Regions from separate parts of the Priestia sp. 40 genome, predicted to be linked through region 1. Evidence: predicted binding sites of a transcription regulator. Region 1 holds the regulator's gene; the other holds the start of a gene.
What was found. The regulator LexA, encoded in region 1, represses DNA repair genes until DNA is damaged. The targets are predictions, from matches to a motif close to CGAACATATGTTCG.
Positions count from the first base shown of each region.

Region 2: a site for LexA is predicted at 6,568-6,581, ahead of uvrB (excinuclease ABC subunit UvrB). Genes of this name have one in related genera too.

Region 1 is NZ_JBMPZA010000005.1:758,148-766,349, reverse strand. Features, by position in the region: gene ACO1DI_RS05085 (glycosyltransferase family 39 protein) at 1-890, opposite strand, end outside; gene ACO1DI_RS05080 (hypothetical protein) at 1,194-1,316, shown strand; gene ACO1DI_RS05075 (hypothetical protein) at 1,401-2,846, opposite strand; gene lexA (transcriptional repressor LexA) at 3,058-3,675, opposite strand; gene yneA (cell division suppressor protein YneA) at 3,822-4,151, shown strand; gene ACO1DI_RS05060 (YneB family resolvase-like protein) at 4,205-4,873, shown strand; gene ACO1DI_RS05055 (DUF896 domain-containing protein) at 4,943-5,173, shown strand; gene tkt (transketolase) at 5,341-7,347, shown strand; gene sirA (sporulation inhibitor of replication protein SirA) at 7,497-7,937, shown strand; gene ACO1DI_RS05040 (YneF family protein) at 8,028-8,202, shown strand, end outside.
Region 2 is NZ_JBMPZA010000005.1:1,719,947-1,728,148, forward strand. Features, by position in the region: gene ACO1DI_RS10085 (PspC domain-containing protein) at 1-67, opposite strand, end outside; gene ACO1DI_RS10090 (DUF4097 family beta strand repeat-containing protein) at 108-1,199, opposite strand; gene ACO1DI_RS10095 (hypothetical protein) at 1,238-1,549, opposite strand; gene uvrA (excinuclease ABC subunit UvrA) at 1,637-4,513, opposite strand; gene uvrB (excinuclease ABC subunit UvrB) at 4,520-6,499, opposite strand; gene ACO1DI_RS10110 (sigma-54 interaction domain-containing protein) at 6,836-8,202, shown strand, end outside.

The sequences.
Region 1 (8,202 bases):
GAATAGTTGATCAGCGCATTTGCAATAAAAAAAGTAGCCAGTATGCCTACGAGGTTTTTTCCTATTTGTTTTCGGCGAGTTTTTAACTCAGCAGCATCCTTCGTTTTAATGTAAGGTTGAAGAATTTGCAAGATGAAATAAATGAGAACAGCAACGATAATAATGGGTCCTAGAGGGCGCATTAAATTTCCTAACGACAATAGAAGGCCAATATAAAGCCAGCTAAACTTGTTATGAGCAAATCTTTTTATAATAAGGTAAAAAGCTGCATAAAATAAAAAAGTAGCCAAATGCTGGTTAGTTAACACTGAGCTATAGAGAATGTTCGGAATGTAGAACGCATATAGAAAAGCTGCCATTCTCCCAGCAAGTTCGTTAAATACTTTCGCGCCAATTAAATAAATAAAAATAACGGTTCCAGTGGAATAAAAAATATTTAACAATTTTAATATAAAAATGTTATCTCCAAAACAGCGAATAATAACAGATTCATAGAATGAAAAGCCTAGCTGATATACCCATGTAGTGAAATAAACGCTTTGGTTAAATTCATAATTTCCTTTTGCGATATTACGCGCGGCATCTAACATGACAAGAAAGTCAGATTTTACAGGCGTTTGAACAGAAAGCATCCATGCTAGTCGAATACCTAAGGTCAAAACAATCAGTGAAATAAAAAAAACAGTTTTGTTCATGTATCTACTTGCAATAGCTATTAGAAAAATGACAAGGAAAGTGATAAATATTCCTTCAATAATAAATGAATTACTTAAAGCCAAACCTTTTAATTCCAATGAATTTGTCATCGCACTATAACTGCCCCATAGAGACCATGTAAGAATCATGACACATAAAAGAATCAGGCTTTTGGATAAAAATGAGTTAAGCATATTACCTCCTGCAAATTATTTCATAGATAAGGTACAAAATTCCTACCCTATGATACCATATTTTATTATTTTGTATATATTTTTCTTGTAGAGTATAATATTAGATTGTTCTGAAATTACAACAGCGGCACAACGTTTGATAAAAGGTTCAGCGAAGTAGGCATTGATTTAGTAATAGATAAAAGAGGTTGGGAAAAAAGGATTTTAATCGAAGTGAAAAACGAACCATTGATCACCATGTTTGATTAGTGGTTCGTTTTTTATGGTGAACGTAGGTTTCATTTGTTTAGTTCCTTCCAGCAGTTGATTGGAGGGCAAGGCGAAGACTCCTGCGGAGAAAGCGGAAGGGATGAAACTCCGCAGGAGCACAAGCAACGAGGAGGCTCATCGGCTGCCCGCGGAAAGAGAAGTCTTGCATGGAAATGAACTGCGGCGTCATAAGCGGTTCAGCTCATGTATTTCGCTTGTTCGTATTTAGGTTGAATTCATTTAGTTATGTCTCAACTTCTTTTATGTTTTAAATCGATCTTTTAATAAGTTCCATAGTGAGCTCACTCCTAGGCTAATGCTGATTAATATTCCTGATAGAGCTACTATTAAAGCGATATATTCAAAGATAGAAAACTGCTTCATACTATCCCAATTGATGTTTCCCTGTAGCTTGCTAATAACTAAATTCATTCCGTAAATACCGGAAAGAACGGTATAAATCGTTAAAATTAATAATAAGTAATTGTGACGCTTGGCCGCGATTTTCTCTTGATTTTGATACAAAGTACCAAGGGTTTCTTTGACTTCTTGATAAAGAGAATTGATGTGGAAAATTTTTTTAAAGAGCTCAGAAAACTCTTGACCTTCTGTGCGAGAGCTAATTTCTAAAAATAAATATTTGCCTGAAAACACGGTAATAGAGCGGATTAGTCGCTCAATGCCCTCTGAATTTTTATGAAACGTGAGCTGAGAATACTCATAAGATAGTTTTAGCAACACGATTTTATAGAAAAAATGTAAAAATAAATTATAGTAATGCTGGCCAAATAGATGATTCATCAAAAGCTGATCCGTTTTAGAGTCTGTCGATTTAGAAATACATGAAAACACATGGTCTGTGATGACGTAATAAGTTTCAGGAGCCCACCTTTCATACACGTGTTTAGTATTATACGTTTTAATATACTCATGATTGTGTGCAGAAATAAACGCTTTCCCGTCAGGCGTATAGCTATTTAGCTGCCCAGTACGAAATAAAGTTGTGGAATTAATTTCTTGCTCTTGATTTACCGTTACATAACTTAACACAAACATCCGTTCATCGATAAAATAAGGAAGGCTCCCAACGTGCTGTTCACGCGTGGCTTCTTTCTTGATGTGTTCGTTCAAAAATGGCGCAAGCTGTGAAAAAATATAATCTTGTACTTTGCTATAGCGATGATGTTCATAGGTAATGGTGGATCCATGCTCTTCAGCAAGCTTCGGTTCTAATACACGAAAATGATTCATGAATTCTAAAATGTCATCATAGGTGTAATGGTTATGGCTCATTTCAGTGCGAATGGTCATGACGCCAATTTCAAAAGGACATAAAAAAACATCCACAGACAGCACGTTGCTAGACACGGTGGTGGAAGAAGTATGTAACGTAATGGTATGGTCTATTTTTTTTGAAAATCGAAGCAACCCTTCTTTTTCGCACGAATCAGGGAATAGAATGCATTCAATGTAAGGAAGAAAATATTGATCCAGGCTATCATGAGATACGTAATATTGTTCTCCGTAGTATTCTTTTTCTAAATCTTTGTTTTGAATGGAAAAAAACTCGAACAAATTTGCTTTCAGTGCATGAACAAGCTGCTCTTTATTTTTTCGATCAAAGGAAAAAGGAAAAAGAAACATGTTCATTGCTTTGGTAGGTACAATGGTTTGAAATGGTTCTGTTTTCCTAGGTGTATTAGTCATAAACTACATCCTTCTTATAGTCGATGGTATTTCCTTGTAAGATTCGAGGAAATGCAGATAGAAAGTAAAAGGTAAAACAAGCTTTATAAAAACTGTTCTACCTGCCTGCAATGATTCAACGTATCATTTATAATATGCCAATTTTTTTAGAAAACAAACGTAAAAAAACCAACTAACATCATGATTAGTTGGTTTTACATACAGTGTCTGATTAGTGAATCGTGCGATATACACCAGTTACTTTTCCCAAAATCGTTACGTGGCGAAGAATAATAGGCGCCATCGTTGAATTTTCAGGCTGTAAACGAACGAAATTTTCTTCTTTAAAGAAACGTTTTACCGTTGCTTCGTTGTCTTCGGTCATAGCAACCACAATATCTCCATTATTAGCCGTTTGCTGCTGACGTACGATTACCATATCGCCATCTAGAATACCTGCTTCAATCATACTTTCTCCCATAATTTCAAGCATGAATACATGATCATCTGGAGAAACGAATTTATCTGGAAGAGGGAAATATTCTTCCACATTTTCAACGGCTGTTATAGGAAGACCCGCTGTTACTTTACCGATAACAGGAACATTAATGACATTGCTTTTAGGAATGTTTACTTCATCTAGTTGAAGAACTTCGATTGCTCTTGGTTTTGTTGGATCTCTTCGAATTAACCCTTTACTTTCTAAACGAGCTAAATGCCCGTGTACAGTGGAGCTAGAGGCTAATCCTACTGCTTCCCCAATCTCACGAACAGAAGGCGGATAACCTTTTAATTTTACTTCGTGCTTAATAAAATCTAGTATGTCTTGTTGACGTTTTGATAGCTTCATATTTTTCACCTCGATTTTAGCTATTCTTTAGGTGAATTATACCACGTGATGTGTCAATATACAAACATAAGTTCGAAGAATTCCATTGACAGAAACAAATGTTCTCAATAAAATAAGAACATATATTCTGATAGGGGGATCATAATATGCAACAATTCTTACATTCTATGAAACATTACGCTATTTTTTTTGCAGTTATCGCTGCACTTACATATGTATTGACGCTGGTTTTAGGAGCGGATAAAGTAGATTTAGACAAATATTCAACGGTTACGATTACAAAAGGAGATACGCTTTGGGACTTGTCCAACAAGTATCATAATCACCATCATTTGACCACCAATGAATTTGTCAAATGGGTTGAAGACGTCAATGATTTAAACTCAGATACTGCCCAGTCTTTATCTCCTGGAGATAAATTATATATTCCTGTTTTAAAAAAAGAGTTACATAATCAAGTGGCAATTGAACAGTAGTGTGTAACGGCCGTTCCTGAATATTGTTAGAAGCCGAAAAGGTCGTGATAAAAGTGGACGCCATTATTTATTGCCGTGTCAGTACGGATAAAAAAACCCAAGAAACATCTTTGCAGCGCCAGCAAGAAGAATTAAAAAAGCTTGCTGATCTTCATCATCTAGAGGTGAAAAAAGTCGTGATGGAAAAAGCAAGCGGATATGATGTAGACAGAGAGGGTATTTTGGATGTTCTTCATACAATGAAAGAAGAGAAAATATCCGTGCTGCTCATTCAAGACGAAACACGATTAGGCAGAGGAAATGCCCGAATTGCGCTGCTTCATGCTTTTCATAAAGAAAATGCTACCATCTATACGATTAGTCATCAAGGTCAGCTTCAGCTTTCAGAATCTGATTCAATGGTGTTAGATATTATTAGTTTAGTGGAAGAGCATCAGCGGAAATTACATAATGCTAAAATTAAAAGAGGAATGAAAAGAGCCGTAGAAAACGGTTATCGTCCGCAGCAAAATTTAAAAAACCAGGGAGTTAACTCGGGAAGAGAAAAAAAAGAAGCGCCGATTGAAGAAATTGTCCGCCTTCGTCATAACGGCTTAACCTTTGCTGAAATTTCAGTTACGCTAAAAGGTTTTGGTTATAATATTTCAAAAGCGACGGTACATCGTCGCTATCAAGAGTATCAAGAGAGTGCTCAATCTCTTGATAAAACGAAAGAGATTTAGTAAGATGACTACATGTTGCCGGAACGGTTCGGTAATTTTAATTATTGATTATAAGGAGATAGGTTTTATATGCTATCAAAAGATAAACTTGCTCGTATTAATGCTCTTTCAAAAAAGGCAAAGGCTGAAGGTCTGACAGAATCTGAATCGAAAGAACAGCAAGAGCTACGTCAGGAATATTTAAAAGTTTTCCGACAATCTATGACAAATCACCTTCATACGATTAAAGTTGTGGACGAAGAAGGTAAAGATGTTACGCCTAAGAAGTTAAAAGAGAGTAAAAAGAAGCGTCTTCACTAAGACGTTCTAGTAAAACTAGAGGGAGTGTTCCCTCTAGTTTTTTGTATATTTTTAATAAGGCGTACAAAAACTGTAAAAGTGGAAAATTTTTTGGTTCAAGTATTGTACAAATAAGCAAATCATTAGTATGATAACATATGTACATAGTTTTGAAAGGAATGAAGAGTATGACACAACGTATTGAAGATCTTTCGATTGCAACAATTCGTACTTTATCAATCGATGCGATTGAAAAAGCAAATTCAGGTCACCCAGGTATGCCGATGGGAGCTGCTCCAATGGCATATACATTGTGGACAAAATTCATGAACATCAATCCAAAGAATCCAAACTGGTTTAACCGTGACCGCTTTGTATTATCAGCAGGACACGGATCAGCACTATTATACAGCTTGCTTCATTTAGCTGGATATGACTTATCAATTGAAGACCTTAAAAACTTCCGTCAATGGGGAAGCAAAACACCAGGTCATCCAGAGTTCGGTCATACAGCAGGTGTTGATGCAACTACTGGCCCACTAGGACAAGGTATTGCAATGGCTGTTGGTAAAGCAATGGCAGAACGTCATTTAGCTGAAACATACAACAAAGAAGGTTTAGAAATTGTAGACCACTTTACGTATGGTATTTGTGGTGACGGAGACTTAATGGAAGGTGTATCTGCTGAAGCAGCTTCATTAGCGGCACACTTAAAATTAGGACGTTTAGTTGTTTTATACGATTCAAATGATATTTCTTTAGACGGAGATTTAGATCGCTCGTTCTCTGAGAACGTAGAAGATCGTTTCAAAGCTTACGGATGGCAAGTAATCCGCGTTGAAGACGGCAATGACTTGACAGCGATTGCAAACGCAATTGAAGAAGCAAAAGGCGATTTAACACGCCCAACGCTAATTGAAGTAAAAACAACAATCGGATTTGGTTCTCCAAACCACGCGGGTACTTCTGGCGTGCACGGTTCTCCATTAGGTTCCGATGAAACAAAATTAACAAAAGAAGCTTATGCATGGACATTTGAAGAAGATTTCTATGTGCCAGAAGAAGTGTATGCTCACTTCAAAGCTACAATTGCTGAAGATGGCCAAAAGAAAGAAAACGAATGGAACGATGTATTTGCACAGTATAAAGAAAAATATCCTGAACTAGGTCGTCAATTTGAACTAGCAGTAGAAGGAAAGTTACCGGAAGGCTGGGAAGAAACGCTTCCAGCATACGAAACGGGTTCAAGCTTAGCTAGCCGTGCTTCTTCTGGAGAAGTATTAAACGCAGTAGCACAAGCTGTACCTCAATTCTTCGGCGGTTCAGCTGACTTAGCTGGCTCAAATAAAACAATGATTAAAGGTTCAGAAGACTTCACTGCAGCTGATTACAGCGGACGTAATATCTGGTTCGGTGTACGTGAATTTGCAATGGGAGCTGCATTAAACGGTATGGCTCTACACGGCGGTGTAAAAGTATTCGGAGGAACATTCTTTGTATTCTCTGATTATCTTCGCCCAGCAATTCGCTTAGCAGCTTTAATGAAGCTTCCTGTAACATATGTATTCACACATGACAGTATCGCAGTTGGAGAAGACGGCCCAACACATGAGCCAATTGAACAATTGCCATCACTTCGTGCAATGCCAGGTCTTTCAGTGGTTCGTCCTGCAGATGCAAATGAAACAGCTGCTGCATGGCGCTTAGCATTAGAGTCAACTGACCGCCCAACGGCGCTTGTATTGACTCGTCAAAACTTGCCAACGCTTGAAGGTACAAAAGAAAATGCATACGAAGGCGTGTCTAAAGGTGCATATGTTGTATCTAAAGCTGGTAAAGACCAAGCGGATGCATTAATACTTGCAACAGGCTCTGAAGTAAGCCTAGCAGTAGAAGCACAAAAAGCATTAGCTGCAGAAGGCATTGACGTATCTGTAGTAAGCATGCCTGCATGGGATCGTTTTGAAGAGCAATCTGCTGAGTACAAAGAAAGTGTTATCCCTAAATCAGTGAAAAAACGTTTAGGTATTGAAATGGCTTCTACACTTGGCTGGGAACGCTATGTTGGAGACGAAGGACAAGTTCTTGGTATTAATCACTTTGGTGCATCTGCTCCTGGTGAAACAATCATGAAAGAATTTGGTTTTACAGTTGAAAATGTAGTAGCAAAAGTGAAAAGCTTGCTTAATGCATAATTCTTTTTCATAAGAAAGAGCAGACTCCTGTGGTCTGCTCTTTTTTTTCGACAAAAAAACAAAGGAATTTTTTCATCGATAGACAAGCATTGCGTACACCATTCGGTATAATGGTACAAAAAAGAACGAGCCGAAAGGGAGGATGAATCGTGAGAACGTATGAAGTATATTTAATGGAGGAAGAAGTTGCATCATCCTATTTTCGAAGAGAAAAGCTCATTTATCAGCTGCTGATTGAATATAGAATGAAACGTCACTTGCAGGAAACGCACTTACAAAAACAAGTTCATTACATTACTCGCCAACTGCCCATTTCATTTATTCAACGAGAATTGCTTCAGGCGTTTTCTCATTATCCTCATTTTTTCACTCATCAAGAGACGTTTGTGCTGGAATATCCTCATAAAAAAAGTCGAGCATCTATAAAATTAACGAATCGCTGTATAACAATTGAAGGAGATGGCAATGTTGATGCTGAGACAGCTTTTTTTGAAGTATTACGCAAGCTAGATCCTTGTTTTTTAGCAGTGAATTATGGAACGGATGAATACGGCTGGCTGAGGCCTGTGAAAACAAGAAAATTTGTGTAATTATTTAAGGAAATTGGAACGGAAATATTGTATAATAGCGTATGGTCTAGTACACTGTAAGTTAGACAACACGAAGGAGGAAGTAATACCATGGGAATGTATATTCTAGTTGGTGTTCTAGCATTAATTGTTGGGATAGCGCTAGGATTTTTCATTGCTCGTAAGTATATGATGAGCTATCTGAAGAAAAATCCACCAATTAATGAACAAATGTTAAAAATGATGATGATGCAAATGGGCATGAAACCATCGCAGAAAAAAATTA
Region 2 (8,202 bases), 960 kb from region 1:
ACTGAGAAATACCGCCGATAACACCCGCAAGCTTGCGATTTGTTCGCGAACGATACAACTTTCGCACGTTAATCATCTCCTTTGCTTTTTACTAAAACAAGCGTTTTCTATTTTATAACAATTGAACCCGTTTTGGATTCAGCTAACAATTTATAGCCTTTAGGCGAAGCGACATTGGCTTTGAAACGAAGTTGTTTCATAACCGTTTCTTTTTTCTCATCTACTATTTCCATCTCAGGAAGTGTACATGTAAAATTCCCAAAGTTAGATTTCAAATCTCCGTCAACGGAGAGGTGGGGCGGAGTATAGAGCGTAATGCTCCCCGTAGTCGTTTTGAAAAATGCTTTTTCAATGCGCTCTCCTTTTAAATACGTATCAATATCTCCGTTAAATGTTTGAACGTCAATTTTCTTTGTGTCCCCATCAAATTTAACCGTTCCATTGATTGTTTCAAGCTCACATTTTGAAGCGAGTATTCGAGAAAGTTCCATGTGCCCATTTGATGTCTCCATTTCAAGAGAATGGCTATTCACATCGTAAAAGCGGATGGTACCATTAGCTGTTTTGGCTTTCAGGTCTCGTACGCTTAGTCTTTCCCCATCGATTGAACCATTAAACATACGGAGCTTGACGCGTTCATATTCCATTTCTGGAATATAAATAATCGCTTTCACCTTCATTTGCTTTTGCTGAATTGCAAAGCGCAATTTGCCATTTTCAATGGAAAATGCCGTATGCTGTAAGAAAGTGCGGCGCGCTTCATCCGAATTCTCTACTTTGTAGATAGCAGCTTCACACTCTATTCGTACTTCTGTACTCCCCCAAGGACGGAGCTGGACGCTTCCATTTGCTAAATCTACATCAATCTCTTGAATATATGCTTCTGATTGTTGAAAGATGTGCTGAACGTCAATTGAAGGCCCAAAGTTAAAATCTAAATCTCCCTCTTTTACTTTTTTTACCGTTTGATCCACAAATGTAAATAATTTTTCTTTTAAAGAGCTTTGAGATGACTTAGAAGCGTACGTTTTTTTCTGTTTTCCTCCTACATAAGGGGATAGCTCAGCTTTATCAGACGTAGCATAGGAAGAATCATTAGCCGAGTCTTTTTCCAGTGAGTTTAGCAAAGTTAAAGCCTCATCTACGCTAAGTTTCCCTTCTTCTACCATCTGTAAAATTTGTTTGCGCTTTTCACTCATACGTTCCATCTCCTCTTTACGTTTTAGTCATTTAACTTTTATCTGCTTAATATTTGTATCCCTTTTACAATATTCCATACAAACACAACAACATTAACTAAAGAAACAACAACTAAAGCTACAATTAAAAGAATAAATACCGTTCCACTAGAGCCAGTAAGAGCAGGAAGTAAGAAAAATAAGAACAAGATCGCTGTAGCGATAGGTAGTAAATGTGACAAGAATGCAGTTTTTGCATGTTTCTTTACTTCTATGTTATGAACAACAAAATAAATAATAATAGGTAATAAAAATGGTGCAAAGAAAACGCTAAAATAATTTAAGGAAGATAGTACGCGATTTCCTTCCATAATAATCAACTCCTTATATCATGTATTACGGTTTAATGAGTTAAAAAGTTTCATTCTTTATAAAAAAGACACCAATGCTGGTGTCTTTTAACGAGTTAATGCCTCTGCTTTTTCAACTTTTTTCTCCATACGCTTACGATCACGTTCTAAAATTGGCTTCAAATAATGACCCGTATAGGATTCTTTTACTTTTGCCACTTCTTCTGGCGTACCCGTAGCCACAATTTGTCCGCCTTTATCTCCACCTTCAGGCCCTAAATCAAGCAGGTAATCAGCAGCTTTGATGACGTCTAAATTATGTTCGATCACTAGAACCGTATCTCCATTTTCAACTAAACGCTGGAGCACTTTTAATAATCGTGCAATATCATCCACATGAAGACCAGTGGTCGGTTCGTCTAAAATGTAAAGCGTTCTTCCTGTTGAGCGGCGGTGAAGCTCTGACGCTAACTTTACACGCTGTGCCTCTCCACCGGATAAAGTAGTGGCGGGCTGTCCAAGCGTGATATAACCAAGTCCTACATCGTAAATGGTCTGCAGCTTCCTCTTAATCTTTGGAATGTTTTCAAAGAAGTGAAGAGCGTCTTCAACTGTCATATCCAACACATCTGAAATGTTTTGATCTTTGTATTTCACTTCTAAAGTTTCACGGTTATATCGTTTGCCGTGGCAGACTTCACAAGGGACGTATACATCTGGCAAGAAATGCATTTCAATTTTAATAATACCGTCTCCTCGACAAGCTTCACAGCGGCCGCCTTTTACGTTGAAGCTAAAACGACCTTTTTTATATCCGCGCACTTTTGCTTCGTTTGTTTGTGCAAATACATCTCGAATGTCATCAAATACACCTGTGTAAGTTGCAGGATTCGAACGAGGCGTGCGACCTATTGGAGACTGATCAATATCAATGACTTTATCTAAGTGTTCAATGCCTTTGATTTCTTTATGTTCTCCTGCTTTGCTTTTTGCTTTATGCAGCTTTTGTGCCAATGATTTGTGAAGGATATCATTTACCAGCGTACTCTTACCTGATCCAGATACACCTGTAACAGCCGTGAATACACCTAACGGAAGCTTTGCTTTTACATTTTTTAAATTGTTTTCTTTTGCTCCTATAATTTCAATCATCCGATCTTTATCTATTGACCGTCTTTCCGCTGGAAGAGGAATAAACTTCTCTCCTGATAGATATTGACCCGTTAAAGAGTTTTCATCCTCCATCACTTCCTGAGGCGTACCTTGAGAAACAACGGCACCCCCGTGTACGCCGGCTCCTGGTCCGATATCAATTAAATAATCAGCTGCCATCATCGTATCTTCGTCATGTTCTACAACAATCAACGTATTCCCAATATCGCGCATATCTTGCATCGTGCGAATTAAGCGATCATTGTCACGTTGATGAAGACCGATAGAAGGTTCATCTAAAATATAAAGAACCCCCGTCAAACGAGAACCAATTTGAGTAGCCAAACGAATGCGCTGTGCTTCTCCTCCTGAAAGAGTTCCAGCAGAGCGGTTTAATGTTAAGTAATCAAGTCCCACGTTAATGAGAAAGCTTAGACGCTCACGAATTTCACGCAGTATCATATCAGCAATCTTCATGTCTTTTTCAGATAGGCTGAGACTTTCAAAAAAGTCATATGCTTCTTTTACTGAAAAGCGGGTTGTATCTCCTATATGCTTTTCGTCAATAAGCACCGCTAAGCTTTCGCGTTTTAAGCGATTCCCTTTACATTTTGGACAAGCTTGCTGAGCCATGTATTTTTCCATTTGCTCACGAATGTAATCTGAACTTGTTTCATGATAACGGCGCTCTACGTTTCGAAGCACGCCTTCAAATTCGATGTGATTTTCTCTTACTTGGCCAAAATCATTTTCATAGCGAAAGTAAATCTTTTCTTTACCGCTGCCATATAATACTTTATCAAATAAATGTTCCGGGATATCTCGAACCGGCACATCCATGTCGATGCCGTAATGTGTACATACGGCTTCAAGCAGCTGCGGATAGTATTGAGAACTTGTTGGCTCCCAAGGTGCAATTGCGTGCTGATGAAGCGTTAAGTCATAGTTAGGAATAACTAAATCTTTATCCACTTCCAATTTCGTTCCTAACCCATCACACGTTGGACACGCCCCGTACGGACTATTAAACGAAAACATGCGGGGCTCAAGTTCTCCAATGGAGAAACCACATTTTGGACAAGCATGATGCTCGCTAAAAAGCAGTTCTTCTTCACCTATCACGTCAATAATTACTTTCCCTTCTCCAAGGCGAAGAGCTGATTCCAAAGAGTCCGACAAACGAGCGGCTACACCTTCTTTTACAACAACGCGATCAATCACTACTTCAATAGAGTGCTTTTTGTTTTTTTCCAGTTCAATTTCTTCTGTTATTTCACGCATTTCTCCGTCTACTCGAATGCGAACGTACCCTTCCTTTTTAATATCTTCTAATACTTTTACGTGGGTGCCTTTTCGGCCAGATACCACAGGGGCCAGTACTTGAAGTTTTGTGCGTTCAGGGTACTCTAAAATTCTATCTACCATTTGCTCAATCGTTTGAGACGTAATTTCAATTCCATGATTAGGACAAATCGGCTTTCCTACCCGAGCAAACAAAAGGCGCAAATAGTCATAGATTTCCGTCACAGTTCCGACGGTTGAACGAGGGTTTCGGCTCGTTGTTTTTTGATCGATTGAAATAGCAGGCGACAATCCTTCAATCGAATCTACATCCGGCTTATCCATTTGACCTAAAAACTGTCTTGCATATGCCGAAAGCGATTCAACATAACGTCTTTGTCCTTCTGCATAGATTGTATCGAAAGCTAAAGAAGATTTACCAGAACCTGATAACCCTGTTAACACTACTAATTTGTCCCGCGGGATTTCAATATCGATATTTTTCAAATTGTGGGCTCGTGCACCTTTTACCACGATTTTTTCCATCGCCATGTTTTATCACCCTTCCGCTTTTAATTCTAGAATCAAGTCACGAAGCTCAGCTGCGCGCTCAAAGTTAAGCGCTTTGGCTGCTTCTTTCATTTCTTGTTCCATTTCTTCTATGAGCTTTGCTTTTTCTTTTTTGTTGAGCTTATCAAATGCCGGTGCTTCTTCATACGTTTCTGTATCTTCTGCCACTACTGTTGCACGAATTGAGCCTCGAACTTCTTTTTGAATCGTTGTCGGCGTAATGCCGTGCTCTTCATTGTAAGCTTCTTGAATACTTCTACGACGCTTGGTCTCATTGATTGCAATGTCCATGGAGTTTGTGATGCGATCTGCATACATAATGACATGTCCATTAGCATTTCGCGCAGCACGTCCGATGGTTTGAATAAGCGATCGTTCTGAACGCAAGAACCCTTCTTTATCAGCATCTAATATAGTTACTAACGAAACTTCCGGAATATCTAAACCTTCACGAAGTAAGTTAATTCCTACAAGCACATCATATTTTCCAAGCCGCAGCTCTCGGATAATTTCAATACGCTCGAGCGTCTTCACCTCAGAGTGAAGATATTGAACTTTAATGCCAATTTCTTTTAAGTAGTTCGTTAAATCCTCAGACATTTTCTTTGTTAACGTCGTAACGAGTACTCGTTCATTTCGCTTAATCCGGTCGTGAATTTCTCCAATTAAATCATCAATCTGCCCTTCAATTGGTCGAACTTCAATATTTGGATCCAATAATCCCGTTGGACGGATAATTTGTTCAATCACATCAGGTGCCTTCTCAAGTTCGTAAGGACCTGGTGTTGCAGAAACATGAACAATTTGGTTAATATGCTGTTCAAATTCATCAAATTTAAGCGGGCGGTTATCTAATGCGGACGGCAGGCGGAAACCATGGTCTACTAACACTTGTTTACGCGCTTGGTCTCCATTATACATTCCTCTAACTTGAGGAATTGTAACGTGTGATTCATCCACAACAAGAAGGAAATCTTCCGGGAAGAAGTCCAGCAGTGTATAAGGTGTAGAACCAGCTGGACGAAGCGTTAAATGGCGAGAGTAGTTCTCGATTCCCGAACAAAAGCCCATTTCTCTCATCATTTCTAGGTCGTAGCGCGTGCGCTGCTCCAAGCGCTGCGCTTCTAAAAGCTTTCCTGCTTCTTTTAGCTTCTCTAGCTGTTCTTCTAATTCTTTTTCAATGTTTTGAATAGCAACACGCATTTTTTCTTCTCTCGTGACAAAGTGAGATGCCGGGAAGATAGCTACATGTTCACGATCTCCAATAATTTCTCCTGTTAGAGCGTCAACTTCTCGAATGCGGTCAATTTCATCCCCGAAAAACTCGACGCGAATACAGTGTTCATCTCGAGATACAGGAAAAATCTCCACAACATCGCCGCGAACGCGAAACGTTCCGCGCTTAAAGTCAATATCATTCCTTTCATACTGTACATCCACTAGCGTACGAAGCAGCTGATTGCGCTCTTTTTCCATCCCTACTCGAAGAGATACGACCATTTCTTTGTATTCTTCCGGAGATCCTAATCCATAAATACAGGACACGCTGGCAATAATAATGACATCTTTTCGTTCAAAAAGAGCAGAAGTTGCCGAGTGACGAAGTTTATCAATTTCATCATTAATGCTTGCATCTTTTTCAATAAATGTATCTGTTTGAGGTACATAAGCTTCAGGCTGATAGTAATCGTAGTAACTGACAAAGTATTCAACTGCGTTATTAGGGAAAAACTCTTTAAACTCACTGTACAATTGACCAGCAAGCGTTTTATTATGAGCCATAATTAATGTCGGCTTATTTATTTCCTTAATAACATTAGACATGGTGAAGGTTTTTCCCGTTCCTGTAGCACCTAATAAAACTTGATGCTGCTTACCTTCTTTAATTCCTTTCACAATCTTTTCAATTGCCTTTGGCTGATCACCTTGCGGTTGATATGAGGATACTAATTCAAACTGATCTTTCAAATGAAGGCCTCCGTTTCCATTTTCTTGTTTTATCTATTTTTTATTACGATATGTAAAAACCGAAAATACGAACTGATATTCGTATTTTATCACTTTATAATCATAAATGAAACTAATGAGTATTAATCTTATATAGTGTTTGTTTGTTTTTATTTTTTACCCTGTTACTTTATTACCCACTAAATTCTTATACTACCCTTTTCGAAGGGAATACAACTCTTTAGATGAAAGCAATAAAAGAAAGCAAGCTGCGTTATTGTTTGAAAAAGATAGGCTTTTGCGCCAATTTCTAAATTATGATACAGTATAAAAAATATGTACTGAGAGGGGTTTAGTATGGCAAGCGTTGATCAAGTTCTTATAAATAACTCCTTTACAACAGTTGAAGAATCAACTTCTTTAGCTAAAGTGAAATCTGAACTTTCAAACTATGACTTCGTCGTAGTCACAGCAAGTACCTTTTATGTAATACAAAAAGATGAACGATACCTGTTAACAGGTCATGACGAGGCATCGTCCATAAAAAAAGTAATAGCGGATACAAATTGGCCTTCATCTTCTACTTCTACGTTAGCCAATTTACAAGCCAACACAAACTGGAACAGACCAGTCCTCATTCAAGCAGAAAACCAAGAAACCACAATAGGACTTGTAACACCTTCACAGTGGATTACACATTTGCATAGCCAAAATGAGATATTAGCTTCCTATTTTGATACATTGGCAGAAACCATTAATGATGCAGTGACAGCGGTCGATAATGAAGGAAATGTAATCTTGTGGAATACTGCTGCGGAACATACGTATAAGATTCAGAGAGATGATATTTTGGGTAGAAAAATCGGAGAGCATTTCAAAGATGAATCCATCATTCTACATACGATTCTAAATGAAGGGCGCCCTGTACGCGGAACGTATCATCGTCCTAATGAACAAACTCACGTGCTCATCAATGCATCTCCTATTATAAGAAACAATCGGGTCATAGGTGGAGTCGCAACTGAACATGACATTACCAATATTGTAAGATTAAATGAAGAAATTGATGTGTCTCTTCTCATTCCAAAAGATAATCCATTTTCTTCTTTCGCGGGTATCAGTCCTGAAATTAAGCAAGCCGTTGACATTGCCAAAAAAGTGGCATCTACAGATATGCCTATTTTATTAACAGGAGAACCTGGTTCTGGGAAAGAAATGCTGGCTCAGGCCATCCACTACGGGGGATCCAAACATAAAGAACCTTTTTTATCTTTAAATTGCGCCACTATTCCATCTGGGCTTCTGGAAATTGAGCTCTTTGGTCATCAAAAAGATGTCTTTTCAGAAGATCCAACGACCATTGCGGGAAAACTAGAGCAGGCTCATAACGGGACGTTATTTATTGAAGAGATTGATAAAATGCCTCTTGAAATTCAAGTTAAGTTTCTCCGTTACTTGGAAGAACAATCCTTTTATCACGTTGGAGGCACCGAAGAAATTCAAGTCCAAACCCGAATTGTAGCCTCTACCACGACGCCTTTGGAAGAGTTGCTAAAAGCCGGTGAATTCCATGAAAATCTTTACTATTTGCTGACCGTCATTAATATTATCATTCCGCCGCTTCGAGACCATAAAGAAGACATTGAAGCATTAACTCAGCAATTTGTACAGGAATTTAGTAAAAAGTATAAAAAGAAGGCTCCTTTCATCAGCTCTGAAGTTCT